One region of the Legionella beliardensis genome, then DNA from elsewhere that is predicted to be linked to it. Evidence: riboswitches for the same ligand, from Rfam matches in the RefSeq annotation. Region 1 holds a riboswitch; the other holds the start of a gene.

Region 1 (15,763 bases):
ATTAATTGTGACTTCTCTTCACAAAACAATTGGCCCGCTGTTTTTTCATAAAAAGCAATCTTATGACGTTTGACTAATTCAATAAAATCCCACTGGGTATAGCGACTAAGTGCTGACTTACAAAAATGGGGATTATGCGAAATAAATTGCTCAGGACTTGCATAAAGATTAGTAAAATTACAACGTCCACCGCCAGACATGAGGATTTTCTTACCAGGCTTATTGCTTTTATCAAGAATTAAAACGTCTCGACCGCGAGCGCCTGCCTCAATGCCACACATCATTCCGGCAGCCCCAGCGCCAACAATAATTACATCTACTTTACGCATCATTAGGCTAACAACAAACTAATTAAGCAGCATTGTAGCATAAGCTAGTTAAGCGAGCCCATAAATGCGTATTATTTGTACGAAATTCAGATTAAAAAAAGGACAATTTAAATCGTTTAAGCTGCTGTTGCTAAAAGTAAATTAGCTCATTATGATAGGGTACTTTGTCATTCATGAGGCCTTACAATGGATTTAACAGCTCCTCAAATTGAATATTTTCAAGATAATGGTTACCTAGTTATTGATAACTTTTTTCCTCCTACAACCTGCGAAGAGCTTATAGAACGTATTCACTGGCTCTTAGTCAATCAGCAACATGAAATCCCCTTCACTATTTTTTCAACGCAAACCAATGAACATGTTCGTACGGAGTATTTTTTAGACTCAGGTGATAAAATCCATTTCTTTTTTGAGCCTGATTCATTTGATGAGGCAGGCAACATGAAACAGCCTTTAGAAAAATCATTAAATAAAATAGGCCATGCGCTGCATGAACTTGATCCTGTTTTCCGCAAATATTCTTACGATTTGCGGTTAAAAAATATTTGCCATCAATTAGGTTTTCAAAAACCTAGCCTGCTGCAATCCATGTATATTTTTAAACAGCCCAATATTGGCGCTGAAGTTAATTTACATCAGGACAGTAGTTTTTTACACGCTGAAAATAGTGAAATTTTAGGGTTTTGGTTTGCACTTGAAGATGCGACCATTAATAATGGCTGCTTACAAGTTATTCCAAGCCCATGTACCACACCACTTAGTATGCGCATGATTCGTAAGGATAACACGATTTATTTTGAAAATTATCATCGCTTAATCTGGCAAGAAGAAGATTGTACACCGTTAGAAGTAAAACAAGGCAGTGTCATTTTATTGCATGGCCGGCTACCCCATAGAAGTAATGCCAATTTATCAAATCAATCTAGGCATGCCTATACATTACATGTTATTGATGCTGCTTTTCCGTATCCTAGCTCAAATTGGTTACAAAGAGCTCAAGGCCTAGCAGAATGGAATTAAAGCTATAGACATAGCTTTAATTGGCTTAAACTAACACGGATTATGAGATTAAATCTTTTCTGAGCTCAACGAGTCGAATTAAAGCATATAGATAAGCTGCTAAATTTTCCTGGGCAGTAGAAAAATACTCGCCTGCACTTAAGACTGCCTTGAGTAATGTTTCTAACTCTAAATGTGTCTCATCGAGATTAGAGGGTGTTGCGCTTGCAAATAAGGCCGCTACCTGCTGCTCCATGGCTTTTAAGTTAATTGCAAATTGCAAAGCTGTTTGCTCTGCCTCATCTTGATCAATAGCAATGAGAATATTTTTTAATGAAAAATATAATAAGATTAATGACTTATATCTATCACTCGCTTCAGTAAGTTTTGCCTGTTTAGCCATGCTTAGGGATTCATGATCTAAGGTATCTAAAAGACCACGACCTAACCAAAATGAACTATCTAAATCATATAAAACACCACGACTGCGCGCAGTTAATAAGGTGACACTATTACGAAAGAGATAATATTTTAATTTAGTAAGCTGCCTTTGTAGCATAACTAACAAATCCGTACGCCAAACTAAATTACCAATAATAAAACTCGCAACAATACCAATGATCACACCCGCTAAACGTTCCATGGGAGCTGCGATATCAATTGGCGGGCCGCCTGCTTGCGCCAATGTTATAATGACCGCGACATTCGCCTGCAAACCTAGATAAGAATAAGCCGTTGACTTAAAAGCAACATAGCTAAATCCCCACGCAGCAAAAAAGAGTATAAGGATAAGAAGGTAAAAATTTAAATTTAACCAAGCTATAATAAGAAGCGTCAGCCCTCCCCCAATTAAAGCGCCTAAAAAACGCAAAATGCTAGCATTTTTCATCTCAAATAAATTCTTTTTCACCGAAATAATAATGCTACTAATAATCCCAGTTAAGCCACCCGGCCAATCACTAATTATCCAAAAAGCTAAAGCCAGTAGCGCAGTTAAACCAACTTTTACACTATGAATCAGTACATCTGGATCATTACGTAATTGCTGCTCGGCGTTAATTATTTTTTCAGACTTATTTAGCTTTTTTTCACCTAACAGAGCTTTTTGTAAATCAAGTAAAACTGTATTAAGCTGGCGAAAAAAATGGATAAGCGCTAGCTCGTCCTTGGTCGTTAAAGGTGGCAATTTAGTTAAATCAGCCATTAAATTTGGCAAACTTAAGGTTATTTTGGTTTCTTCTCTTAAGAAAGCTTCTAGTATGGTAGAAAGATCTTGCCGAGCGTTTGCAAATAATTCATCAGCTAAATCAACGAATATAGGGTTTTTTGTTTTTTCATCCAGTTCAATTATTGATCTAAAATAACTGATTGATTGACTTAAATTAATAAATGCGGCAACAAGAAGACGAAACTTGTCTATTTTCGCCTTATCAACACTGACTTCTCTGTGGGTAGAGCTTATTAGCTCTGATGCTTTGCGTATTTTTTTTCTAATCTTTATATTGTCTTGTTTTAAAATTAAATTTAAATCGGGCTTAGGATTAGAAAAGGCAATATTTAATTTTTTTAGTAATACATCCATAGAACTAAATAAATCTGTTATCTCTTTGCCAATATTTTTGCCAATATCATTAGGAAAAATAAATAAGGCCACCATGGCAGAAACAACCACACCTATGCCAATTTCAACGGGACGCCATACTGCCACCAGGAATGCTTCCTGCGGATTCATTGCTAATTGTCCAACCACAAAGAAAGCCCCGATCCCTCCTAACAAATAAGCATAGGCATACTTATTAAAATTATAATAATAGACTGCCGCTGCAATAATAAAAAAATTAACGACGATATAAAGTAACAAACTATTAACGACAAAATGAGTAAGATAAAAACCAAACCAGACACCAATAAAGGTACCAAGCAAACGCATAATCGCTTTATCAATGATATTTCCTGTATAAATATTCGCAATAAGCGCAACTGTCATGCCAGCCCAGTAGGGTTTCTCAATATGCAGAGCAAAAGAAATGACAATGGCCAATACAACCCCAACTGCTGTACGTAACGCCGCACGATTTTCTAAGGTTTTAGGTAAGAAACTTTTTAGAACAGGCATGATAGGCATGTTAATCACGATAGGTTACCGTGGTTGCACTAGCACCAATACGCAATGGATAATCAGGACTAACATTATCAATATAAATACGCACTGGAAAGCGCTGCGCAATCCGAATCCAATCTTCGGTAGCCTCCATATAAACTAACGACGAAGGCGCGCCCTTAGACTGTACCCGATTAATACCCCAGCCAATGCTTTTAACATGGCCATAAAATGTTTTTCCTGGATACATATCCAACCAGATTTTTGCCTTATCGCCTGGTTTAATTAGACGAATTGCTGTTTCCCGATAGCGTGTTTCTACCCACCATTGTTTGGTATCAATAAGCGCAAATAACCATTCGCCGGTTTTAATGTATTGACCAACACGCAGATTAAAATTGGTAATTAGCCCATCGGTTGGCGCCACAACCGTCGTGTGTTCATATAAATAAAGGGCCTTATCATAAACGGCTTGTGCCTTTTTGATTTCATTGTCATCAAAATTTTGCCGAGCTATTTTAAGATTATGCGTTGCAGCTAATACATCGGCTTCCTGCTCGCGTATCCTGGCTATCACATCAATTAATTGTATTTCTGCCAAATCACCTTGCTTGACTAACTTACGATAGCGGTTTAAGTGATCTTGACTTAAACTTAAAAAAGCTTGGTTTTGTTTTAATTTTTCTTCAGCGACTTGGATAGCTAATTTCTCATTTGCATAACGAATCTTTGCTAAATTTAGATCAGCTTTTGCCTTATTTAAGGCATATAAATAGGGCCTAGGATCAATTTCAATCAGCTTATCGCCTTTTTTTACGTTTTGGTTTTCTTGGACATAGAGCGTACTAACAGGACCTGAGACTAATGAGGCCATATTAATCACATTGGCGGATACGTAAGAATCGTCTGATCGCGTGTCGTAATAAGCAAAATAACGGTAGCCTAAAAAAGATAAGGCAACAATAACCAGCGTGATCAAATGCGGCCAATATTGAAATTCAGCCAATTGTTCACGATTCATAGTTTATCCCTGACTAAGGTAAGTTCGACTTTTAACCCTTACAAGCGAACTGACCTGTTTAATCTGGATCCCGTACAAATGCTCTTAATTTACGAGATAATGTTCGCTTTGCGATATAAAGGCTCGTATAGCATTTATATCAAGCTCACGTTAATTATAGGCCCATAAAACTCGTAATTCCTCATGAATTTACTCATAATTTAAAAGTATATAAGCCTTAAAATAATCCCGCTCATGATTTTAGTTATTTACTGGGGACATTAATGATTTTATATCAATACTATTGAATTCATGCAATAAATTAGGCGTTTCATCTAAATAAGCAATTTGAAAATAAGACTTATCAGCTTGCGAGATTAGGCTTGAGTCTTCAGGGTACTCCAATAGCATTGGAAAGAACACCGAACCGCCGACGACCTCACGTTTGTCGCTTGCGCGTGGCGTTAAACCCCATAGGTTTTGATAAGTCATAGCCATTGGTGCAGATGGGTTGTTGGGATTTAAAAATTTTCCAAGGTACAACACAACATGGCCGCCAATATAGATTATAGTTACAAACGGCTTGCCGTGTTCTAATAAAAAATCAACGCGCTGTTTTGCGCTTGCTGATGATATGTCGACTTGTTGGCCTACGTGCACTTGTTGGGAAGAATGCCTGGGCAGCCAAATGCCAAATGGGGTAAATAAGCTTTTTAATTCGGCAGAGCAATCATTATAAAAATAAGCGCCACCCCAGCCATAAGGACGGCCAATTAAATGGCGCATAACACGTGCAAAATGGTGGGGCGTTGCAGCAAAAGGCATTAATACGGCTTGCTGCGTTGAGACATCTACGTTATTTATTAATGCCTGGTGTTGGCTATTAGCAGTAGGAACTAATAAATGAATGGTATTCTGTTGCCTGCTCGCAGGAAAAACCGCACCAACATAAGCTGTTAATAATAACTGCCCTTGCTGATTTAATAGACTGGTTTGCGGGCGAATAATGGCAGCCATATTCGCTTGCGCTGCCTTTTTCCACTGTTGCACAAAATTATTATTAGTACGCGCAATACCTTTACTATCAACCCAAGCGATGTAGTCAGGTGTCAATACTAAAGACCAAGCCTTATCGTTAGTCTGGGCCAAAATATACACAGGTGTTCCTGCCCAAAGTGCTGACTCTTGTAAGTTATCAAAAGGATAGCCCTGCCCCGGGATTTTATAATGATAAAAATAAACATCATGAGTTGGTAGGGCTCGTGCATATAAATTATCTATGGCAATAGCTCTGTTAGTACTTTGATAAGTTAAATTATCCAATTGATTTAAATCAATATTTTGCGCAATTTTTCTTATCCATTGTTTAGAATAAGGCCTAAAGTTCTCACCATAACCAATAGCATGATCACTTTTACCTTCATTATTAAATTCATTTAATAAACTTTCTTCTAGCGCTTTGAGGTTATAAGGCGCAGATTGCTCTAATAGACGATTAACAAAGCTTGCACTCCAGGGCGACATCGTACCAAAATAATGCTCAAAGAATTCCTTTAAACGCTGCTCTTGGATTTCTTTGCTTAACAGCGGTTTATTATAATTAGGGTCAGTCGGTTTAATCCAAGAAGTTATTTTTTGATCATAATGTTCTATAGGAAACAACGATACGACATCTGAATTGGCAGTGGCCTGCACCATGTAAAACGAAAAAACGATTAAATAAAGGAAACTATTTCTAATTAATTTGAACATAATAAGTGCATTTTAATAAAAATTCGTCCATTATACAGCAATTAGGTTAAATAACGCCAGCTTAAAATACCCGGGGAAATCATTAAGGTCGATTTACAGATTTCAGGACTGAAGGGGGCTAGAGTCGCAAAACGTAGTTGTAGGACAAAGGGGTGTGGAGAGGTAAGTGCTGCAATAGTCAGTCGCCAATGCTTGGTACTATAGATGTGCCCATTTACTGTAGAGTGCAAGCAATTAAATTGGCCTAAATATTCTTTTAGATAAATATAAGTTAATTTATCATCGCTTATAAAGCAGCCTTCTTGCTGTTTTTTTAATAGATTAATTACTTCGTTTGGATTAAGTTCCTTAGCTAAGCAACACGTTTGCTGCTTTGTCAGTTGCTCACTCATCAAGCGATAGGCTAGTTTTTCTAAAGATTGCAAGACATAAGCACGCTTTGTGTGGTAATTAAGTGCTTTGGTATGTAAAGCAACGAGTTGAGCTTGCGCCACTACTAGCAACATAATAATACTTAAGAAAATGACGGTCGTTAATAATATGATTCCCTGCTGCTTCAAGGCATACGCACTCTGGTATTTAAGCTAATCACCCGGTCTTCTAGACCTAACTTAATAACAACTTCTTGATAATCTTTATTTTTTAATATTTTTACAGCAAAAGAGCTAATAGCCGTTGTCAATTGCTCTGCATGACTTACCTTGTAAAAAAGCTTGTTAATACTCTGCTTCCGAGCTTGCATAAAAAATTGCTCCTCTAGCCATGCGCCTATGTAACCAGGCGAGGCATAGTCAAAAAGAAGTGGTTTTTTTAAAGTGATTAATAAACCGGACGAAATAACCTTAACTGCTTCTATTTCCTGAATTTCACCATGAAAGCAGTCAGTAATTGCCACAACTTCGCCAGGTGTTAATGTTTTATTGGCAATTAATAAATGCTTTGCATCAAGTTGTTTAGTGATTAAAAAAAAGTCATCGCTCATGCGCCTCACAATTAAGTGATTACTGCCACTACCTTTTGTCTCGATAGCTATAAGCGCTGATTGTTCATTACGCCTATCTTGCATAGTTAAGTAATTAATACTAAGGCAAGGGGTAAAGCCTGCACTCCTAATGCTGTCACGTAGTAGTTGACTGACTAACTGCACATCACTATTTTGTGCAAATTTTTTTTGCGTGCTCAAATAATGCTGCTTACTGTTTAAATAAAATTGCATCAACATCCCTAGCAATAAACACGATAAAGTAAGGCTAATGAGTAGTTCAATTAAGCTCACGCCTCGTTGCATAAGTGCCATTTAAGACGTCAGTGCAACAGCGCCTCTGCCATACACTGCTCTTTTAAGTTAATTACTTTATTTAACGAATCCCCATGAATAACTAATTGGTGGCTTACTAAGTAGCTGTGTAGTTGTTGATTTAAGAGAGATAAAACAGTGGTGCTCATTATAAATAAAGAAATAAGCACTTCGATTAAAGAAAATCCGCGCTGCATAAAATAATCCATTTTTGAGGTTTGAATTGCCGGCTTAGGATAATCTTTTCATCCGGTAGAGGCAATGTTTAATTTTAAACAGAGCATTCACTTTGTGGTATTTCTTAAGTAATATGACTAACTTACTAAGATTTTTGGGATAACCGCACTATTAAGGAGAGAACGTTGCCTTGTGATTATCAACAGCTGCCCCATATCGGTATTAGAAATCTCAACCCTTATGTGCCGGGAAAGTCAGTCGAGGAACTCAGTCACGAACAGGGAATAACAGACATTATTAAACTTGCCAGTAATGAGAACCCATTAGGCTGTAGTTTTAAAGTAAATGCTGCTATTAATAAATTAAATCACTTAAAAATCGCTACCTATCCTGACGCCGCAAATCACCCTATTAAGAAAAAATTAAGTGCAAAATTAGGTGTTTCTGAAAGCAATTTAGCATTAAGTAATGGCTCAGACCTATTATTTTCCTTACTACTTACTATTTTTGGCCTACACACCAATAAGCATATGTTAACGCACGATCAGGCTTTTATTACTTATAGTATTCAGGCACAAATCTTAAGTATACCTGTACGTTCAAGTCCTTTATTGCCTAATTGGGAAGTTGACATAGAGGCTATGGTAAAAATGGCTAATGAAAATACCGCCATCATCTTTTTAGCTAATCCAAATAATCCTACTGGCCTGCTTATTCCACTAGAGAAAATTCATTACTTACTAAAAAATGTACCGGATTCAACCTTAGTAGTCATTGATGAGGCTTATTATGAATACGCTTATGAGCCGCACGAGCGAACCTCACTGAGCTTACTTGAGCAGTTTTCTAATTTAGTGGTCACCCGAACCTTCTCCAAAGCGTATGGTCTTGCAGGCTTAAGATTAGGGTATGCCATCGCCCATCCAGATATTATTAATTTATTACATAAGGTACAACTGCCTTTTTCAGTCAACCAAGCCGCTTTAGCAGGTGGTTATGCAGCGCTAGAAGATGAACAATTTCTTGCAGACACAATTGACTTAAATGCAGCGGGATTAAAACAAATGCAGCAGGGTTTAAATGCCCTAAACCTTAGCTCATTACCTTCTGCGTGTAATTTTATTACCTTTGATTGCGGTAAAGATGGTTTAACACTCTACCAGCAATTGCTCGAAAAAGGTATTATAGTGCGCCCACTTAATGCTTATGCCCTTCCTAATCACCTACGCGTTAGTATTGGTATGCCGGAACATAATACTCGATTTCTTAATAATCTAGCAGCTTGTCTTGCAACATGAGGATATTTTTATGAGTAGCGAATTACGTCAAAAACATTGTCAATCTTGTGAAGGCATTGGGGAGGCCTTAAATGACCAACAAGTTAAGCATTTAATGCCCCAACTTAACAATAATTGGCAAGTTTCGGCTGATAGCAAGGTCATTAAACGCTCGTTTAAATTTCATAATTTTTATGAAACGATGGCCTTTGTTAATGCGCTAGCTTGGATTGCTAATTTAGAAAACCATCACCCTGATTTAGAAGTTGGGTATAATTATTGCCATGTTAGTTTTATGACCCATGCCTTAAAAGGCCTCACCATGAATGATTTTATCTGCGCCGCCAAGGTTGATGCATTATTAATGGATTAGTTTTAACTTTATATTAAGATTTTAAACTCCCGCTTATGCGGGATAATATAGCATCGCTCACTAAGTTTTGGCCTTGTTGCGTGGATAGAATAAGTGATTAAAACGACCTTTTAGCCTGGGTGAAACGAAGTGAAACCCGGGTTTAGGTCCTGCGGACCTGCACCCAGGCGACATTTGTTTTGTCTTAATGCAGCCATTTGCTCGTCTTTGCAAGTAGGCATTGTTGCGTAGAAGAAAGCCGAAGGAGCTTGCAATGACGTATAAAGCTTAGTGGGTGATGCTAAGCTTATTTCTTATCAAGAACAGGCCTTACAATTAACACATCGCACTCTGCGCCATGCAAAATTGCATTTGCTGTTGAGCCTAGTAATAAAGAAAGCCCATGCTTTCCATGGCTACCTGTTACAATGAGATCAATATTTTTTTCTTTGGCAACCCGCAGAATTTCATTTTTGGTAGAGCCATATTCAATCATACAATGTGCTGCATCAATACCTAACATCTGCGCAAGCGATGCCAATTCTTTTTCTGCTTGCTCACGAATAGAAATCTCTACTTCCGCAAAACCAGCAAACCCTGGATAAGCATAAGCTGGAATAGGTTCTACTACATGAACAAGTAATAAATCAGCCCCATTCTCATCAGCAATTTTTTTAGCTTTTTGTGCGGCCTTAATACCTACTTCATCAAAATCCGTAGCAAACATTACCCTTTTATACATTCTAATCTCCCTTAGGACTTCTGCTTAATATAAGCCTATCAGAAATAGTAAAATTTTCATATGGCGCTCAAATGCATTAATTTATTTTATTAAAGCTCAGTAATTCTAGCAAATTTTATACCTTTTAATGGCACAGCAACGGGTTGCATATACCATTGCTCTTTTGTTAAATTAAGCGCTTAAATTATATCGTAGCAATCAAATACTGTGCCTAAAAGTATCTATTTACAAAGTAATTGCTATGATCTTGAAGTTTCGAAAGAGAACTATTTCATTTTGCGGGGTGCCCAACTGTGGGCTGAGATTATACCCATTGAACCTGTTCGGGTCATGCCGGCGTAGGGATTTAGTGATGTTCTTAGATATTGTTGGTGCATTGACCTCATTTTTAGCTACTTATTATTTTATTCGTTTAAATAGCCGCGGTTGGCTAATCAGTCTGGTGGCTACAAGCTTAAATGGTTGGCTTTACTGGCAAAAGGGCATTTATTCTGACATGCTCTTAGAATCATTTTACTTTATCACGACTTGCTATGGTTGGCTCCAATGGCAGCGCCCCATTACCAGCACTAATAAACCTATTCTTGTCTTAAAAGAGAAGCAATGGTTTACGCTAGGTATAGCAATTTTAGCGCTTTTTATGATTATCTTTTTCATTTTAACGGCGTTCACTAACTCGAACGTAGCAGCGCTTGATGCGCTAACAACGGCTCTAAGTTTGGCAGGCCAATGGCTTATGTGTCATAAAATTATAACAACTTGGCTAATTTGGTTTATTACTGATGCGCTTTATGCGTATTTATACTTACAAAAGCACATTCCCTTTCATGTTTTGTTAATGCTTATCTACACAATCATGGCTAGCTATGGCTATTTCAGCTGGCTTAAAGCTTTAAGAAACCATCGCCGAGATAGAATACAGCTGATTCCTAATTAAATATATTTAATATAATCTTAAGCTTTGTGGCTTAAACTAGGACACATATATTATAAAGTAGTCATAAGATGTTTAAGAAAACTGACTTAAGCTCAACCATCAGCATTCGAAGCTTACGAAATAACGCTCTCGAAAAATACGAATCGGAAAGAAAAAATTTTCAAGAAATAGAAGTGATTAGTTTTCCAGCGTATAAAATTTTAAATGGCGTTAGCTCAGAAACACGAGACGTATGTAGTTGCTGTATTTTTATTATCTACTCGAAATCGAATACCACCTATTTTTTTGGACATTTTAATAGCATAGAATATATTTTACCTTCCGGCCCAAGAAATCTGCTTAATGATGATTTTAAAGAGATAATGGGTTATTTAAAAGATAGCCCGCTACCAGTGGATACTTATGAAGCAATCCTAATTGGTGGGGAGCAACGTTTGTTTGATGCTATAGCAGCTTATCTATCCTCACAAAATATAAAAATTACTGCCAGTTATCACGATAATTACAATCAACTTGCGCTGGACGACACTTTACAAACTAAAAGTATTATTTTTAATCATACGACACATAAAGTCACTATATTTTCTGGCGTGCTTCCTAAGCAAACCCTTATTTTAGATAATGCACATCTAACCTTTAAAGATAATTTTCAAGAAAAAAAAGAGGAGTTAGAAAAATTAACAGCAGAGTGTAATAAAAAGGAGCTAGAAAAATTAATGGCAAATTATGGTAACGAAGTAACCGATGAATTAACCTGCAACCAGGCTTCATTTAAGCCTTAATAGATTGTTATTAAACCAAAGCAGCTCTGGTAGGTTATTCTGAATCTTGTTGGGCTGCACTGCGTTTAGCCCAACGTACCGCGCTTTGATCTTAACCACGGTACCCATTTTTATCTCCTACTTTCTAGGTAACGCTCTAACCCATGGTTTTAGTTTCCTAAGCTCAGGCGGTAACTGTTGTAAGGCAATTTTGGCTTGATTAGATTGACTATATTCACCCAAAGTCAGAACAAACCAATCTTTACCTCGTCGTTTTAGGTGATTTATTGTTGTCCCTTGAATGGGCTGCTTCCTTAGAAAGTGATTTAAACCTTCTTTATCAGCTCCTGCTAATAGTTGGATAGTATAAAAATTTTCTAATTGCTGCTCGGCTGTGGTTTTTGCCAAATTAGATTGCTTAAAAACCTCATCTATTGCCAATAAAGATGATTCTAATACCGTTTCAGCGATTTCTTCTGGGAAAATAGCACTGGCTATTGTGCTTTCATTAACAGTTACGAACTCTTGATGGTGCTGGTCAAGCGCCGTTGCAGTTACAGTTTTTGTCCTTTCTTCCTGGAGTGGCAAACTTTCTTGTTCATGATTAATAGGGATAGCAAGCAGCTTACTATCTAATTTTATATCATTATGTCTGATTAGATTACTTTTTATAGTACCATTTCCCTTAGTCAAGTCAGCATAACTTGCTGCTGGGGAATTAGATTTAATCTTTGCCTGGCCTAAATAAGTCATAGCTAAAAGCAGTAAAAATAAACTTGTAATAACCGGTAAACGCTTAGTTAAAAATGAGTAATTTGTCTTATTTAAATTAAAGAAAGAAGCCAAATGTGTATTAATTTGAGCAATACAACCACTGGTTAAATCATAAAATTCATTTAAAATTTTATCGGTTAACTGTTTATTTAACCCTTTGGTAGAGACAGGTAATTTTTTCAATAAATATTCTTTAGTCTCTTGCTTGCTTAACAGACCCAAATCAATCGTGTGAATTAAGTCTTTAAATGTATCGCCATGCAATACATTTAAAAGGGGATTAAGCGAAAAATCGGATGCTAAGCAAACATGGAAAAAATTATTTCTATATTTTTTCACTTCATGCAGCAAGTTTTTTAAAAAATCTTCCCTTAGGCAATGTGCATTATCAATAATGATTAAGATATGTTTTTTAAGCGTATTGATTTTTTCGACTAAATCACTTAATTGCGGCTCAGAACTAGCCGGTAAATGACAAAACTTCTCAATTTGTGTTAAGGTCTGCGCTTCTGCTAAAGGAACTTTAGCATCGACAGTATAGGCACTTATTTCGGCACTTAAACCCTCTTGTAATAATTGGATGAACGCTGTTTTTCCGCCACCTTGTTCAGCCATGACAACAATCATCAAATCATTAAATAATATGAGATGATTAATAAAATTAATCTTGGCAAGCCAGTTATTAGGCTTATATAGTAACGTATTGACTGATTCAGTAGGTGATATAGCTGCATTGGAACTAGATAACATATCGTTATTCTCCCTCAACTGCGCTAACCATCACTTGTTGAATCATTAATCCATTAATGTTAGTTGCAAGAGAGCAATTGCCAATTCCTTTAATCACAATAAAGCGCAACGTATTATTCTTAATTTTTTTGTCTGTTGCTAACAACATTTGTAAATGCTCCAGATTAATATCTTTTGGTATTCGTCTAGGTAAATTCGCTAATGTTAATAACTCGTCTATTTCTTCCACAGCCTGCAAGCTTAACTCCCCTAGCTGATGAGATAATAAAGCAGCACAATATAAACCTATACCTACTGCTTCGCCATGCAGCCAGCGCTTATACTGTGTATAAGCTTCTAAGGCATGCCCTATGGTATGGCCTAAATTTAGTAAGGCTCTAAGGCCTGATTCACGTTCATCCTTTTGCACATAATTTGCTTTGATTTGGCAGCACTGATAAATAATCTCAGCAAGTTCAGGCGAGTTTCTGGACAAGCCTTTTTTTAAAGCATGCCTTACATTAGAAAAAAAATCCCCGCCTTCTAAAATGGCATATTTAATGACTTCAGCAAAGCCTGCCCGAAATTCTCGTATAGGTAGCGTATTTAAAACAGCAACGTCAATAACTACGGCATTTGGTTGATAAAAACTGCCAATCATATTTTTACCTTGTGGATGATTAATAGCAGTTTTTCCACCTACTGATGCATCAACCTGAGCTAGCAATGTCGTAGGAACTTGAATAAAGTCAACGCCACGCTGATACGCAGATGCCGCAAATCCCGCAATATCACCAATTACCCCACCACCTAATGCAATGATAGTCGTGTCGCGATGATGCTTTTTTTCGATTAGTGTGTCAAATATCTGAAAAAGGCTTTGTTGATTTTTATATTCTTCACCATCAGCAAGAATGACACAATCACATTGCTTATCGGCAAACAAGCGTTGTAGACCTTCTAAATACAAAGGCGCAATCGTTTGATTGGTAATGATCATCACTTGCTTAGATTTAACATAAGCAGGCAATAATTCATTATCTTTTAAAAAGTTAGTTCCTATTAAAATAGGGTAATCATGTTGTAGTAAATTAACCTTTAATTGATAAAGCAACTCAGAGCTCGCCATAAATATATTTAATAATATTATTAGCAACTGCTTTAACAGTTAGTTTATCCGTTTCAAAGCTAATATCAGCTAACTCTTCATAATAGGGTTCGCGCTCATCACGCAACATTTCTAAACGTCCTTCTAGATCGTCTGTTTGTAGCAAAGGCCTTTTCGTGTCACGTTTGGTGCGCTCAAATTGCTGCTGCAATGATGTTTTTAAATAAATAACTGTTCCTCGACCAGCCAAAGCATTACGGTTCTCAGGTGTCATTACCACACCACCACCGGTAGCGAGGACAATATTTGTCTTTTGCGTTAACTCATCGATTACTTTCTGTTCACGTCGTCGAAAACCGTCTTCCCCTTCAATATCAAATATCCAGGAAATATCGGCTCCTGCACGTTCTTCAATTACTTCGTCAGAATCAAAGAACTCTAATTTGAGCTCTTTTGCCAAAGTACGGCCAATAGTGCTTTTTCCTGCTCCCATAGGCCCAATTAAGAAAATATTGCGTACTTTAACTATGCTCATTTTTGATCACATACCTCTTTGCTAAGATAGAATTGCCTTAACAATTCTTTTTGATTAACGTAATACCTAAAGCTGACATTGACATACAACCGCCCGAACTTTGCTTTTCCTCCAAAACTTTAGGCGCATCTCTTATTAAATTATGATTTAACCACTAAGTATACAAAAAAGTAGATGTACATTCCGATTAAAATTGCAAATTATTATTAATTTCTTATTAATTATTCAAGAAGTTTATTTATATACAGCTATTGGCTTGCCAAATTTGTCCAAACCAACACCCTGTCCATTCACTGTCATAATCGATAAATTATCCGTTATTATCCTTGGAGTAATGAAAATGAGCAACTCCTCATTTCTAATTCTAGAGTGTTTATTACGAAATAAGATACCAAGCCCTGGTAATTCGCCTAAAAAAGGCACTCGATTAATGGTATTATTTTTATCTTGTCTGTAAATACCACCTAATACGACTGTTTGGCCATTGTTTACTAAAACATTCGTTTGTATTTGCTTAGTTAAAATAGCAGGTACACCATTAACCAAACGACCTGATGGTGCGTCTTGATTAATCTGTAAGTCCATCAGAATCTTATTATCCGGGGTAATTTGTGGCGTTACTTTCAAGCTAAGCACTGCTTTTTTAAAGGCTACAGCTGTAGCTCCACTGGAAGTCGCCTCTTGATAAGGAATTTCTTCACCTGACTCAATCATAGCTGATTGTTGATTAGTCGTCATTAAACGTGGACTAGCAATAATGTCGGCCTTATCTTCACTCTCTAACGCTGATAGCTCTAAATCTAGTAAAACATCATCACCAAGTTTAGCTAAAGCAATTCCAATAGACGCTGGATTAGCGGCAGGTGCGGCCAAATCGACATTTAAGCGATCAG
Region 2 (15,190 bases), 390 kb from region 1:
AAGATTTTGAAGTTTTCAATCAAGTTAGTAATAAAGAACCAGCCAAACCGCTGAGCTAATAAACCCGCTTTCAAGCTATGAATTGATCATAATAATGGCGCAGCGATTAAATCTAATTAACTAAGATTATATCGGATTGATTGAGGCAGTTCTTCTAAGTCTTTAACTGGGTATTGGGTTTTGCTATGCCATGTTTTTGGTGTATCAACGCTAGCATGCCCATAAACACTATCCCAAAATAATAATTCATAGTGAGTTGATTTGATAAAGGCGTGAATCATCTTTTTTTGCTGAGCCTCATCTTGCGTACTGGCTAGGTTATTGGTTACATCGATTAATAAATCTCTAGCTGATAAAAAATTTTTACTGGAGTAAGATTCTATCCACAGATAATAAGGATTATTCTTCTCTACCCCTTGCTGTTGCATATGTAATCCTAAATTACTGTATAAAGAAAAGCACGGCAAGCAACTTGCCACCGCTATGGCAACTGGCTCATTGTCAGCTGTCTCATGTAAATAACGAATGTATTCAGAGACGGTTGGAAGTTGCTTTATTGGTTTAAATTCTTTGTGTGCAAAGAAGCTTATAAAACTAGGGGATAAATATTTTTGGTGCAGGTTCATTTCGGTTTTAAGTATGTAATTAGAAAACTTATGAAACAGCTGCTGGTGTTGTTCCTGCGGTAAACGTGTGGCAATTTTTTTTAACACACTGGAGAATTCATGCAAGTATAATTTATCTTGCACTAAGAAATTATTAAATACCTTTCTAGGTAAAGTGCCACGATATAGTCCTGTATTAAATGGGTGGTGCTGGGCTTTTCTAAACAGGGTAGAGCTGGTTTGTAACATCTGTGTATAAATCATTTAATCACCTAAGGCTTCATTTTTTGTTAGATTTGTACGACCTTGTTGCCTGGATAAATTAAAATGTAGATACTGTTTTTAAAAGCAAGCAAAATTTCATTAAAAGTTTTTTGTTTTAAGACAGCATCTACTAGCTTTATCTAACCCTAGTCCGAAATACCGTGGCTTGACCACGGTTATCCAACCCGTCAGTGCCACTGCACTGGATACCGTGGTCAAGCCGCGGTAATTCGGTTGTAATTTAATTTCATACTAAGTAAACGTAGCTTAGGCGCAGGCCCCTAGGGTCTAAACCCGGGTTTCACTTTATTTCACTCAGACTACAAGGTCGTTTTGTTCACTTATTCTGTCCACGCAACAACGCCTTGCGAGCGAAGCGAAGCAATCCAGCACGGACTTTGAAAACGCACTTGACTTGCTTCACCTTTGACTTCGTAAAGGTTCGCAAGACTTAACTCTTCTAGCTTGGCTTTCTTCTACGCAATAATCCCGGTTTACACGGCTCATCGGTACGATTCTCCAAAAAATAAAAATGATCGACAGGCCCATGACCGTGACCTAACTGATATCGTTTTCCAGATAAAATGGCTTGGGTTAAATAGTGTTTCGCCTGAGTTATTGCTTCCCATAAAGAAAAATCTTGAGCAAGGTATGAGGCAATGGCTGATGATAAGCTGCAACCGGTACCATGCGTATTCTTAGTTTTTACTCGTTTAGCATGAAACCAATGGCAGGTGTCTTCTTTTAAGCAGTAAAGCACATCAGATGATGTATCAGTATTAAGATGTCCGCCTTTGAGAAGAACGTTCGTTTTATATAGTTGGCCGATGGTGATAGCGGCAGTTTGCATGTCCTCTTTGCTGCGGATGCTTTTATCTAATAGATGTTCTGCTTCAGGTAAGTTAGGAGTAATAAGGTAGGCTAAGCTTAGTAATTTTTCTTTTAGTTTTCCTAAGGTTTTTGGCTTGAGCAAGGGAGAGCCATCTTTAGCAACCATCACTGGATCAAACACAATAGGTATGGATTTAAATTGGCTTAATGTTTGACAGACTACATCAATGATAGGTTCATCATGCAACATGCCTATTTTAATAGTCTGAACATTTAAGTCATCCAAAACAGATTGCAATTGCTTTTGCACAAATCCCGCAGAAATGGTTTCAATCGCTTGCACACCTTCTGTATTTTGTGCGACTAACGCCGTAATGACCGCTGCAGCATAACTGCCCGTTGCAGAAATCGCTTTGATGTCAGCGTGGATGCCAGCACCCCCGGATGGATCAGTACCAGCAATACTTAAAACACAAGCTAAATTATTCGTGGTCATAATCACCTCGTTGTGGCAATTTTGCTAAGGTATCTAAAAAATGAACTTTAAAGGAGCCAGGACCCTCTGCGAGATAAGCTGCACGTTCGCCACAAATCCCATAAAACACAACAGCCGCACAAGCAGCGAGATAAGCATCCGAAGAGCACGCTTGAAATGCGCCAATAATGGCAGTTAATAAACACCCAGAACCCGTAATGGCAGGCATAAGCTCAGAGCCTCTAGCGAATAAGTTAATTTGTGTTCCTTGAATGACTGCATCCGTTTGGCCACTGATCACGAGAACCACTTTATACTCGGTTGAAAAACAGGTGGCTGTATCTAAGGCTTCTGCAGTCGTGATACTGGCATCAACACCTTTTGTTGTATAAGTTGACCGGCATAACGCCGATATTTCGCTGGCATTGCCGCGAATGGTTGCAAACTGATACTGTTTAAGTAAATGTAAGCAAGCTTGAGTGCGGTATTGACTTGCCCCAGCCCCGACAGGGTCAAAAATAATAGGTTTGCCTAGCTCATTAGCAACTAAACAGGCTTGCTCACATAGTGCAAGAAATTCATCTGTTAATGTGCCAATATTAATAATAATCCCATCTGATAAGTGAATTAAATCGCGAATTTCAGCAAGTCCTTGCGTCATGATTGGTGAAGCGCCTAAGCTCAATAGACCATTCGCGACAAAGCCCATCGTGACCTGATTGGTTATATTGAGCATGAGGGGTCTTTGCTCTTTAATTTGCTGTACTATGCGATAGACAGTTTCATATTGCATAAGATTTTCCTTGTTGAATATTTTTTATTAATTCTCTAGTAGCCAAGAATGGGTCGGGACAATCATGAATTGCGCTGATGACCGCAACGCCATTGGCGCCATGCTTTATTACATCATGGACATTACTGGCATTAATGCCACCGATGGCTACCACTGGATGTTTAGAGCGTTGCGCTATTTCTTTTAAGCCGGCTAATTGCCAAATGGTTTTACAATCGGTTTTGGTTTGACTGGGAAAGACAGCACTGGCAGCAATATAATCGATACAATCTAATTGGTTTGCCTGGTTAAGCTCGTTAAACGATTCAATGGAATAACCGATGATTTTATCGGGTCCTAGTAGACGATGCGCTTGCCAGGGTGAAAGATCAGATTGGCCAATGTGTACGCCATCGGCATCAATGTCTGCCGCAAGTTCAACATAATCATTAATGATGAAGGGAATTTTTAATTTAGCTAATAAGGATTTTAATGCGAGTGCGGTGTTACGGATGTCGGATAGTGATTTATTCTTGTCTCTGTATTGTACCAGAGTGACACCGCCTTTGATGGCTAATTCAAGGAATTGCAGGTATTGATCAAGAGGCTGGTCATTGAGTTGCGTGACCAAGCAGAGGTCAAGTGTGGCTTTATTAGTCATTGCGTTTCTCCTTTATTTAGGAAGAAAAGAGCAATGACTGCTTAGGCAAGAATGCCTAATACAAGCAATACTCACTCTCCCTCCGCAGGCATTATCCAGTGCAGGTTCTAAGGGTAATTCTCAGCTTTGACTAATCAAAGCACCCCCGGTGATTTAAGTTTGGCATCCTAAATTAGCTTCACTAGTCTGTCAATTTAATTTTGATCTGGCTGTTAAAAATCGATATATCAAGACTATGAATAGGACTTTCATGTATAGTAGTATTTTAACTTAACTTGTTAATTACAGCGCTCGCTCACTGGTATTTATGGAAGCTACGACTATTACAGAGCAGTTAATGGAAGAATTATCGGGACGAGTTTTAATCATTAAAGAAAAACTTGCTCAGTATCACGCTGCAGGAAAGAAACTATTTGCAACATCCTCGTTTCAAACTCAAAGCTTGCCTCTGCTACATATTCTTTCTGAGCTTGATTTTACTGTCCCCATTTATTTTATTGATACGGGTTTTTTGTTTCCAGAAACGTATTTATTTAAAGAAAAATTAAGCAACCAATTGCATCTAAAAATTGTTACGCTTCAATCAGCAACTTCAAAATTAAGACAACTAGATAAACAGCAGCAATTTTTATTTATGACTGATCCTGATCACTGTTGCTTTGTTAATAAAATTTTGCCCTTAGAACCAATTATCCAACAACATGATATTTGGATAAATGGTGTTAGAGAATCACAAAGTAAAACGCGTGAAAAATTTCATGAAGACATGCAAGGCAAACATGGCATTCTTCGTTATCACCCGTTATTAAAATGGACTGCAAAAGAGATTTACTATTATGCAAAATATTATGGCTTGCCCGAGCATCCCTTACAAAGTAAAGGGTATGCAAGCCTCGGCTGTATACCTTGCACGACAACCTTAATCAATGCCAGCACGCTATCACGAAAAGGGCGATGGGCTGGCATGCGAAAAGAAGAATGCGGTTTGCATACTGAATTGATGGGAGTAGAAAACAAGTGAATGTTTTAATTACTGGAGGAGCAGGGTACATTGGTTATGAATTAACTAAATGCTTAATGAATAACGTAGCAATTAATCACATCACCGTGTATGACAATTTTTTACAAGCAAATTACCAGTGTTTAAAAGATTTAGCCGCTGCTAACGTTAGCGTTATTCGCGCAGATATGTTAGATGAGCGTAAGCTTAAACACGCATTAAAAGATATTGATTTTGTTTGCCACCTAGCAGCAGTTAGGCGCGCACCTTATAACGAAGAATATACCCACTTATTTGAACAGGTTAATCACTGGGGCACGGCAGGACTTTGTTCCTTGCTTGCAACAAGTCAAGTAAGTAAAGTAATTCATGTAAGTAGTGCTGCTGTTTATGGCACCTCTTCTAAGCCCTTTACCGTTGCAGACGAACCCATGCCAAGCACACCTTACGCTTACTCAAAATTAAATGGTGAGAAGCAGCTCGTGCGAGTTCAGCCAAATAGGGATGTTGTTATTTTGCGTTTAGGGCATGTTTTTGGCTATAGCTTGGCAATGCATTATGGCTCGTTAATCAACAAATTTAATTTGGCCATGGCTTTTCATGAACCTTTATTAGTGCATGGTTGCGGTAATCAAATTAGACCTTATATTCATATTGATCGAGTAGTACAAAGTATTGCTTATTTTTTATCTGCTGATTATCAAGAGCAGGCGGGTTTATATAATATTTATGATTTTAATTTAAGTATTAATGACATCCTGCAAGCTTATCAGGATTTATCCTTAAATTTTGAAACGATTCATGTGAGCCAGCAGCAACGCTTAAATGATTTGATTTTATCAGGCAATGAACTTCAGCAGTTTATCGGCAAACCAAAAGAAATAACGGCTTATCTCCAACAAAGTTTGCTTGCTTAAAAGTAACTTACTCGTAGCTGGGTAATAAATCAAAACATCAGCTTCAATCCCGACACACTTAAAATGGCGACCAGACAAAATCTTAGTTTGCCTGGTTTAAATTGCGTGGCTGCGATGCTACCTAAAATGGCAGTAGGTAGTGAGCCAAGTAATAAAGAAAGGAGCATGTGACTATCTACATGTCCACCTATTAGATAACCAAGGCCTGCAACCAACGCTAGGGGAATAGCATGGGCGATGTCTGTCCCGACAAGTCGATTCGGCGTCATTTGGGTGGGATAAAGATACAATAACATGACACTGCCTAGCGCGCCTGCGCCAATGGAAGTAAGAGAAACAAGTACGCCTAGGATGATGCCTGCTAAAATTGTTAATTTATCTTGAATGTGACGGTAAGGTTGGTTGTGAGAAAATTGACAGTAAGACAAATAATTCAGTAACCAGCCTTTAATGAGTAGGCCAAGGGCGGTGAATAAAATGACGCCACCGATGATGGAAGTCAGATAGGTTGAATGAATTGTTGTTAGGAGTCCAGTTAATAAGGCAATAATCATGACTAAGGCGCTAGGCAGACTACCAAGCCAAAGCTTACGAACCACATGCCAATCTACTTGCTGTTGGTGATGATGAATGAGTAAGGCCGCCATTTTAGTTAAGGTAGCAAACCATAAATCAGTAGCGACAGCCGTGGTAGGGGCAACATGAAAGAGCAGAAGTAGGATAGGCGTCATTAACGCACCACCCCCAACGCCGGTTAAACCTACGATAAATCCGGTAAAGGCGCCGGCAACGACATACATCAAATCCATTTTAACCTAAATCCCTGGGTTTTAACTTTTCTGTCTTACACCGTATAGCGTTTACTTTATTTTGTAAAGATTAGGATAACTTTAAAAGTTAAACAGTTGCTAACGCTTAGCATTGTTGCGTGGATAAAATAAAACGTAGCTCAGGCGCAGGCCCATAGGGCCGAAACCCGGGTTTCACTTTGTTTCACCCAGGCTACAAGGTCATTTTGATCACTTATTCTATCCACCCAACAATGCTATAACGCTTTAGCGACGAAAAAAGGATTTTTAAATCCTTTTTTGCCATAGACCAGGGGTTTACCATCAAGTGCTTCTACCTGTCCTCCTGCTGCGGTTAAAATGGTGTGACCTGCGGCAGTATCCCATTCCATGGTATGCCCAATTCGTGGGTAGAGATGAGCGTTCCCTTCAGCAATTTTACAAAATTTTAAGGATGAACCAACTGCCATAAATTGCGCGACTTTCTTGTTGATAAGATAAGCATCCATGGCTTTTTGATCACCATGCGAGCGGCTGCCCACCACATAGAGTCCTTCTTCAGCAGGTTGAATGACTTGAATCGATTGCCTATTACCATGCCTATCCATTTTGATTGCCTCGCCGCCCTTAAAGCCTGCATACAATAGGTTTAAAGCGGGGGCCGCGACAATGCCTAAAACAGGTTGATGTTCTTCTATTAAAGCCACGTTTATCGTGAATTCGCCATTATAATTGATAAATTCTTTCGTCCCATCAAGTGGATCAATCAGCCAAAATTGCTGCGGATTTTGCCATTCTAGGTGTTCTAAATCGGCATTTTCTTCAGAAATAATGGGAATATCGGGCGTTAATGTATGAAGTGTTCTCGTAATGATGTCATGTGAGGCGAGATCGGCCTCTGTTAAAGGACTGCCATCAAATTTAGTCACATAGTCACAATGGCCTTGATAAAGCGCTAGTACAGCATCTGATGCTTCCCAAACCATCTTGATGAGTTCTTCTAATAGTGCTTCTGTGATTTGCATAGACAACTAAACATCTCCTTTAAATTTTTAGCAAGGCTCACAAAAAGCCTTAAATCGCGTAGTTAGCTTAACTAACTTCCTCATTAGCTACCTGGTTTGCTTGAGCCTTGGTGATTTTCTTAAATTCTCTGAGCAATTGTAATACTTGGGCTGCCGATTCTAACGGGGTGAGCTTTACGGTATTAATAATTAAATCAGGTGCTGAAGGTATTTCATAACGGCTATCAATGCCTGTGAAGTTCTTAATTTTTCCGGCTTTAGCTTTTTTATATAACCCTTTAACATCACGTGCTGCAATGACGTCAATTGGCGCATCGACAAATATTTCTAAGAATTGGTCATCGCCAATTAATCGCCTTGCCATCTCCCGTTCCGCTGCGAAAGGTGAAATGAATGACACTAAGGTAATTAATCCTGCTTCCGTCATCAGTTTAGCCACCTCAGCCGCGCGCCTAATATTTTCAGCCCGATCAGCTTCGGTAAAACCTAAATCCCGGTTAAGGCCTAGGCGGATATTATCACCATCGAGTAACATAGTGTGTTTGCCCAAGGCATTTAATTCGCGCTCAACTAAGTTAGCTATAGTGGATTTACCAGCGCCAGATAAACCGGTAAACCACAGTACCACAGGTTTCTGCTGTTTAATATCAGAGCGCATGGACTTATTGACTAGCAAATCTTGACGATAAATAGTTGTTGAGCGGCGGAGTGCAAAATGAATTAAGCCTGCTGCAACTGTTGCGTTGGTTATTCGGTCAACAAGAATAAAGCCACCTAGTTCCCGGTTAACATCATAAGGTTCAAAAGCAATTAGCCTATCTAAGGCGATGTCGCAACAGCCAATCTCATTTAACGTTAATTCTTGGGCCGCTAGCCGCTCCATCGTATTTACATCAATACGGAATTTAGGTTTATTAGGTGTACAAAGTGCTGTGGCTGCGCCAATTTTTAGTAAGTATTGGCGGCCAGTGACCATGGGTTGCTTATCCATCCATAATAGGGTTGTTTCAAATTGATCTGCTACCTCAGCAGGCATGGCCGCAGCGGTAAAGACATCACCGCGAGACACGTCTACTTCATCGGTCAATGTAAAGGTAACTGATTGGCCGCAACTGGCCTCAGGCAAATCACCCTCATAAGTTACAATGCGCGCAATTTCTGTTTCCTTACCGCTAGGTAAAATCTTAATGCGATCACCAGGGCACACGGTACCGGCAGAAATACGGCCGGTAAAGCCACGAAAATCTAGATTTGGGCGATTAACCCATTGGATTGCCATACGAAAAGGGCGCTTTTCTAGTGAGGTCTCAATGATTACTTCTTCCAGATGCTGCATGAGCGTTGGGCCTTGATACCAAGGCATATGGGTGGAATATTTTACGATATTATCACCATGCAATGCCGAAACTGGAATCGCTTCAATTGTGGTAATACCTAGTTTCTCTGCAAATAGACGATAGTCATTGGTAATGTGTTTATAAATGGCTTCGTCATAATTAACGAGATCCATTTTGTTAATCGCAAGAATGATGTTTTTGACGCCCAGCATGGAGACAATAAAACTGTGGCGCTTGGTTTGGGTTAACACGCCTTTACGGGCATCAATGATGACCACAGCCAACTCTGCTGTAGAAGCACCTGTTGCCATATTACGCGTGTATTGCTCATGACCTGGTGTATCAGCGACAATGAATTTACGCTTGTCAGTGGAAAAAAAACGATAAGCGACATCAATGGTAATGCCTTGTTCGCGTTCTGAGGCAAGTCCATCAACTAATAAGGCAAAATCCAAATTACCGCCTGTTGTGCCAAATTTTTTGCTATCAGAGGCTAATGTCGCCAGTTGATCATCATAAATCGTGTGGGATTCATAAAGTAATCGCCCAATTAAGGTTGATTTCCCATCATCCACAGAGCCACAGGTAATAAAGCGCAGCAAGCTTTTCGTGTTGTCCGTTTGTAGATAAGATGTAAAATTATTCGTTATCCATGAATTTGTTGGCATTAAAAATAGCCCTCTTGTTTCTTCTTTTCCATAGAAGCGGTGCCATCATGATCAATCATTCGGCCCTGTCGTTCTGATGTGGTGCTGGCTAGCATTTCTGCAAGTATGTCTGGTAGTGTTTCGGCATTTGATTCAATAGCACCAGTTAACGGGTAGCAGCCTAAGGTTCGAAAGCGCACTTGGCGCAACTGAGGTTGCTCACCTGTTGCCAAAGGTAGTCGTTCATCATCCATCATGATGAGTGCGCCATTGCGTTCAACAACAGGTCGTATGCCGCTGTAATAAAGGGGAACAATATCAATTTTTTCCTGGTAGATGTATTGCCAGACATCAAGCTCAGTCCAATTTGATAACGGGAAGATGCGCAGGCTTTCTCCTTGATGCTTGCGCGTATTATACAAACTCCATAACTCAGGCCGCTGGTTTTTAGGATCCCAACGATGATCTTTATTGCGAAATGAAAAAACACGCTCCTTAGCACGCGATTTTTCCTCATCACGGCGCGCACCCCCAAATGCTGCATCAAAGCGATATTTTTCTAGCGCCTGTTTTAAGGCGGCCGTTTTCATGACATCGGTATGAATGGCTGAGCCATGGGTAAAGGGATTAATGCCAGCCTCTATGCCTTCCTGATTGACATGTACCAGCAATTCAAGCCCATGTTTTGCAATAGTCTGGTCACGAAATTCTATCATTTCCCTAAATTTCCAAGTCGTGTCCACATGCAGCAAGGGAAAGGGTGGTTTAGCGGGATAAAATGCTTTTAAAGCTAAGTGCAACATCACTGAACTGTCTTTACCAATGGAATAAAGCATAACGGGATTGTCTGCTTCAGCCACCGTTTCTCGCATGATGTAAATACTTTCTGCTTCCAGGTATTTTAAGTGGTTTAACTTCATGTTAGTCACTCCTGCAAATGCCCTTAATTTAATGTGTTCGTTCAGAGAGTATGAATAAATAACTAGGTGGTGGCAGGGCAATCGTTGCTATTATTTATTTAAATAAATTACTATAATTACCTTTTTTTTAAAAGCCTTATGTACTCTCGTAGGATAATTGTCAATGCATCAATATAAAGGTGAATGCCTCTGTGGGGCTTGTCGCTATGTCATTACCGGACAAAAACCAGAAGCGATGTATTTGTGTCATTGCAGTCGCTGTCGGAAAGAAACAGGGACAATTCATGGTGCTACCGCTTTCTTTAAGGATGCGCAATTATCATGGGAAAAGGGCGAAGAGAATCGTTCGCATTTCAAATTAGAAGGAACAAGAAAAGAGCGCGCTTTTTGTAAGACGTGCGGCTGCCCGCTTCCTAGGCAAGAAAAAGACTACATCATTCTACCAGCAGGTACGCTTGATGATGATAAGTTGATAGAACCAACAGCTCATATCTTTTGTGCAAGCCGTGCTGTTTGGGAAGATAAACTAAGTACCTTACAGCGGTTTGATGAGTTACCTAAGTTAAAAGACTAAATGCTAGTTACACTTATTCCATAAACCACACCGGTATATCGCGTTTTGTCCATTTTGCTAAGTGAGATTTGTGCCCTCTAAAATACTGCCGATAGGCCAGCACAGGATTTTCATGCCTATATTCATCCGGAAGAACTTGTGTGATTTTTGTTAGCCCTAGATCAGGTAGAGGGGGTGGGTCTAAGGCTAAAACGACATCATAAGATTTATGATTTTTATCCCGGTTAAAGCGGTATTTATATTCCTCATTTAAAGCCCCAGATAAGTCTTTTAACCAATTCCAATTAGCTAATGATTGATTTGCCCATAAAACACAAGGATGAGATTGATGGGTTGGGCGATAGGGCGCTGGTATGTTATTTATCCATAATACAGTACAAAGAATTTGCGCTGACTCAAGAATCATTTTCACCACATGCGCATCACAATGATAAAGAGCACAGGTTTGTATGTCTTCATCAAAATAAAAAATATTCATCCTTTTTTTCAACCTATCAACAGGAAAATTCAGCAAACCAAGCAATTCATTAATTTTATCACCCTTTTCCTCTTTGCCTACAAGCATTGTTGCTTGGATAGAAAAAGTGATCAAAACGACCTTGTAGCCTGGGTGAAACGAAGTGAAACCCAGGTTTAGGCCCTATGGGCCTGCGCCTGAGCTACATTTTAATTTATCCACGCAACAATGCCTTGCCTACAGCCTTTAAAAATAGCGTGTTTTAACACGTATTTAGCCAAAAGTATTAATATATGATCCTTTCAGTATGAAAATAATATAATTTTTAAACACTGGTATTAAATATATAGCAAATTTAGTAAATTCGTTTCTGTGTTAACAACTAATCAGGTGATACCGATGAAAAAAATAACGAATTTAGCACTTTGCTTTTTTATACCAACACTAGCCACGGCCCAGGTAGTAGCACCGTCAACCGCAGCCAGTGTAGCTTTATCAACCAATGGCATTAGTCAAATTGTACAAGGCAGTGGCAACATTCTTGCTGCAGGCAGCCAATTAACCATTGTGTCTATCAATAACGTAGGTGAGTTTATCGATATCACCTTACAAGCAGTCGCTAATTCAGCCACCGTCACTTTGCGCGTGTCTAGAAATATCTTAGGCAATTCACTACTTGCAACAGGCCAAGCTGTGCAAGTCATAGGTGTAAGTAGCGGTAATCTGATTTATGTTGCAGGTCAACTGATTGCCTTTTTACCTAATGAGTTAGGTAGACATCTACTTTTCAGTCAAAAATTATAATCGGAGTCTCTTATGAAATTTATAATGAAACAACGACTAGTGGTATGGGTATTCTTAAGTTTAATTTGCCCTGCTTTGAAAGCAGGGACAACCTGTAAACCGATAAAAATGACACCGCAATTATATAATCAATCCAGTTATACGGCATTAAGCGTACAAAAAAAGCTAACTCAAAGTGACGCCCAAGTCGCTTTACTCGCGCGAGTAGGCACAAATTTGGAAAAATATGGCCTACGTTACAGTCATGTAGGCTTTGTGATTAAGGATTATCCTGGCGCACCAGGCAAGTGGACTGTGTTGCATTTATTAAATGAATGCGGAACCACGTCTTCCTCCATTTATGCTCAAGGATTAATGAACTTCTTTATGGATGATTTAGTCAGCATGGATTATCAATTGGTTATCCCTGACTTGCCTACGCAAAGAAAACTTCATGCCTTACTTTTAACAGATAGGGTTAAGCAGCTACATAATAAGCGTTATAGTCTAATCGCGTACCCTTACTCAACGCGTTATCAAAATTCTAATCAATGGGTTTTAGAAGTATTAGCCAGTGCCTTAACGAATAAGCCTTCGCCCTCACGCGCGGCAGTACAGCATTACTTATTAAAAACAGGTTATAAGCCTACTGTGATTAAAATAGACCCTTTTGCGCGTCTTGGCGCGTCTATGTTTAATTCCACTGTTTCCTTTGCTGATCATCCAGTAAGAGAGCAACAAACTAATCAATTCTCAACAGTAACCGTGGTTTCTATAGTTAACTACCTGAAGCAGCAACACCTTATACAAAAAATAATCAATTAATCCATTGATGTCCATAAGATTTAATCCGTAATTATTTATCTAGGTGACCAAAATGAAAATTTCTAGAGTGAAAGGCTTTTGGCCTTATCTGATGTTAGTTTTCTTCAATACCTTTGTAGATATAAGTCACAAAATTTTAATACAAGATACGCTCTATCAGTCTGCTAAAGGTTCAGTGTATACCTTATTATCATCCATTATTAATGCGTTTATTTTGTTGCCTTATATCTTGTTATTTACGCCATCAGGGTTTATTGCTGATAAATTTCCCAAAGTTACGGTATTAAGAGTTACAGCAGCACTTGCTATTCCGCTGACCATAGTTATTACTTGGTGTTATTTTCAGGGCTATTTTTTCGGCGCTTTTTTCATGACCTTGTTGTTGGCGGTGCAAAGTGCTCTGAATTCACCTGCTAAATATGGCTATATTAAAGAGCTTTTTGGCAAAGAACAGTTATCGCGGGTGAATGCTATTGTGCAAACCTTAACAATCATCGCCATTTTAAGTGCGACTGCGCTATTTACCGCCTTATTTACCTACTTGATTAAGGCAGCAAACCTACAACAAAGCCTCGATAAAGTGCTGCTATTAAAAGCCTTCGCGCCGTTAGGCTTTCTCCTTATCCTATTTTCCGTGATTGAAACCTGTATGACCTTTTGTTTAATTCAAAAAGAAGCTGTCGATAGCGAGTCAACTTATGAAATTGTTAATTATTTTAAAGGAACTTACTTAAAATCTTATTTAAATAATACCCGTCAACCACGTATCATTTTTATTAGTATCATCGGCCTATCTATCTTTTGGGCGATTAACCAAGTACTTTTAGCAAGCTATGGTGCTTTTTTAAAAGAGCACATTGGCCAGGTCAGCGTGCTTTTTGCGCAAGGTTCTTTAGCCATTGCAGGCATTGGTATTCTATTGGGGGCGCTTTATTCAGGACGACGCTCTAACGTGCTTCTAGAATTAGGCATGATACCCATGAGTACGATTGGGATTGCACTAAGTCTTTATCTTTTGCCGCATTTGACCAGCCATTGGGCTATCCTTAGCCTCTTTTTAATTTACGGATTTTTTGGCGGCATGCTCATTGTCCCATTAAATGCTTTAATTCAGTATTATTCACCTAAGCATGCGGCAGGAAAAATTCAGTCAGCTAATAATTTTTTGCAAAATTGCTTTATGCTAGGTTTTCTTGGCTTAGGAATATTGTCTTACTTCTATCAACTAGATAGTTTAATCCTACTCCATGCCTTGTTTATTATTGCCTCACTCGGCGCACTTTACACACTTATAGCTTGGCCGCAGCTATTCATGCGTTATGTGTTTTCTATGGCATTATCATTCATGTATCGCTTTCGTATTCATCAAGTACAGGAGTTACCAATTCAAGGCGGGATTTTATTGCTAGGTAATCATGTAAGCTTTATTGATTGGGCCTTATTACAAGCAGCCTGCCCACGGCCCATACGATTTGTTATCGATAAATCATTTTATAATAAATGGTATGCTAAATGGTTGTTTAAGCTTTTTAAAACCATTCCCATTGCGCCAGGGGACTCACGATTAGCCTTAATAAAAATTAATCAAGCTTTAAATGCCGGTGAAGTGGTGGCGTTATTTCCCGAAGGGCAGTTGACTCGAGATGGCCAGTTAGGTGTTTTTCGCACAGGTTTTGAGCGAGCAGCTAAAGATGCTAAGGCCCTAATTATTCCTTTTTATCTACACGGCATGTGGGGTTCGCGAACATCTCGGGCACCAGAAAAGATTAAAGGGGTGCGGCGTGCAGTGAGCATAACCTTCGGTAGCGCTGTAAATGTTAATAGCAATGCGGAGCAGGTAAAACAACACGTGCAGGCATTGAGTTTAAACTACAATGCAGTAAATCGGTAGTGAGTTTATAGGGTTAATTATTACGTTTCAAACTATCAAAAATCTCTGGAACCCAAGGGCGAATGGCGATGATTAACGCAGTGCCATCGCGCTTATGGATAGGGATATCCACTGTGTCGCGACAAAGGGTGGCAAATTCGTTTGCTGTTTTAATTAAGGTTTGTTGAAACAGTTGATTATCCTGCTCACTTAACATACCACTGCGCACTAAATACAGCTCGGTAGGCTTTTCAAATTTACAATTAAAAAAATCACTTTGAATGGTTTTTTGAAAAAAGCGTTGAATTGGTCCGTCTGGAATCCAATGAAAGTTGGGGTCAATGAGTCGTTTAAAGCGGTTACCAGGAAGCAATTCAATGATTTTCATCTGATCAAGGCGTGCTGCATAACGAATTAATGCATGCTCAGAAATCGTATA

What was found. A riboswitch is a leader RNA that binds a small molecule or an ion and turns the genes downstream of it on or off. The one in region 1 is predicted to bind thiamine pyrophosphate.
Positions count from the first base shown of each region.
Region 2: another riboswitch for thiamine pyrophosphate. It lies ahead of thiE (thiamine phosphate synthase); the one in region 1 lies ahead of pnuC (nicotinamide riboside transporter PnuC).

Region 1 is NZ_UGNV01000001.1:874,815-890,577, reverse strand. It holds gene DYE47_RS04005 (BaiN/RdsA family NAD(P)/FAD-dependent oxidoreductase) at 1-329, opposite strand, end outside; gene DYE47_RS04000 (phytanoyl-CoA dioxygenase family protein) at 516-1,349, shown strand; gene DYE47_RS03995 (FUSC family protein) at 1,390-3,453, opposite strand; gene DYE47_RS03990 (HlyD family secretion protein) at 3,455-4,450, opposite strand; gene DYE47_RS03985 (C40 family peptidase) at 4,691-6,181, opposite strand; gene DYE47_RS03980 (hypothetical protein) at 6,223-6,687, opposite strand; gene DYE47_RS03975 (PilW family protein) at 6,738-7,469, opposite strand; gene DYE47_RS03970 (type IV pilus modification PilV family protein) at 7,487-7,675, opposite strand; gene hisC (histidinol-phosphate transaminase) at 7,841-8,953, shown strand; gene DYE47_RS03960 (4a-hydroxytetrahydrobiopterin dehydratase) at 8,964-9,305, shown strand; gene DYE47_RS03955 (universal stress protein) at 9,592-10,026, opposite strand; TPP riboswitch at 10,296-10,388, shown strand; gene pnuC (nicotinamide riboside transporter PnuC) at 10,379-10,963, shown strand; gene DYE47_RS03945 (hypothetical protein) at 11,032-11,745, shown strand; gene DYE47_RS03940 (ATP-binding protein) at 11,863-13,248, opposite strand; gene aroB (3-dehydroquinate synthase) at 13,253-14,356, opposite strand; gene aroK (shikimate kinase AroK) at 14,343-14,870, opposite strand; gene DYE47_RS03925 (type IV pilus secretin PilQ) at 15,105-15,763, opposite strand, start outside.
Region 2 is NZ_UGNV01000001.1:488,768-503,957, forward strand. It holds gene DYE47_RS02195 (TenA family protein) at 117-869, opposite strand; gene thiD (bifunctional hydroxymethylpyrimidine kinase/phosphomethylpyrimidine kinase) at 1,330-2,196, opposite strand; gene thiM (hydroxyethylthiazole kinase) at 2,183-2,968, opposite strand; gene thiE (thiamine phosphate synthase) at 2,958-3,608, opposite strand; TPP riboswitch at 3,668-3,765, opposite strand; gene DYE47_RS02215 (phosphoadenylyl-sulfate reductase) at 3,916-4,629, shown strand; gene DYE47_RS02220 (NAD-dependent epimerase/dehydratase family protein) at 4,626-5,525, shown strand; gene DYE47_RS02225 (sulfite exporter TauE/SafE family protein) at 5,555-6,334, opposite strand; gene cysQ (3'(2'),5'-bisphosphate nucleotidase CysQ) at 6,571-7,338, opposite strand; gene cysN (sulfate adenylyltransferase subunit CysN) at 7,406-9,343, opposite strand; gene cysD (sulfate adenylyltransferase subunit CysD) at 9,343-10,251, opposite strand; gene DYE47_RS02245 (GFA family protein) at 10,406-10,816, shown strand; gene DYE47_RS02250 (hypothetical protein) at 10,830-11,408, opposite strand; gene DYE47_RS02255 (hypothetical protein) at 11,673-12,077, shown strand; gene DYE47_RS02260 (DUF2145 domain-containing protein) at 12,090-12,881, shown strand; gene DYE47_RS02265 (MFS transporter) at 12,934-14,772, shown strand; gene DYE47_RS02270 (helix-turn-helix domain-containing protein) at 14,786-15,190, opposite strand, start outside.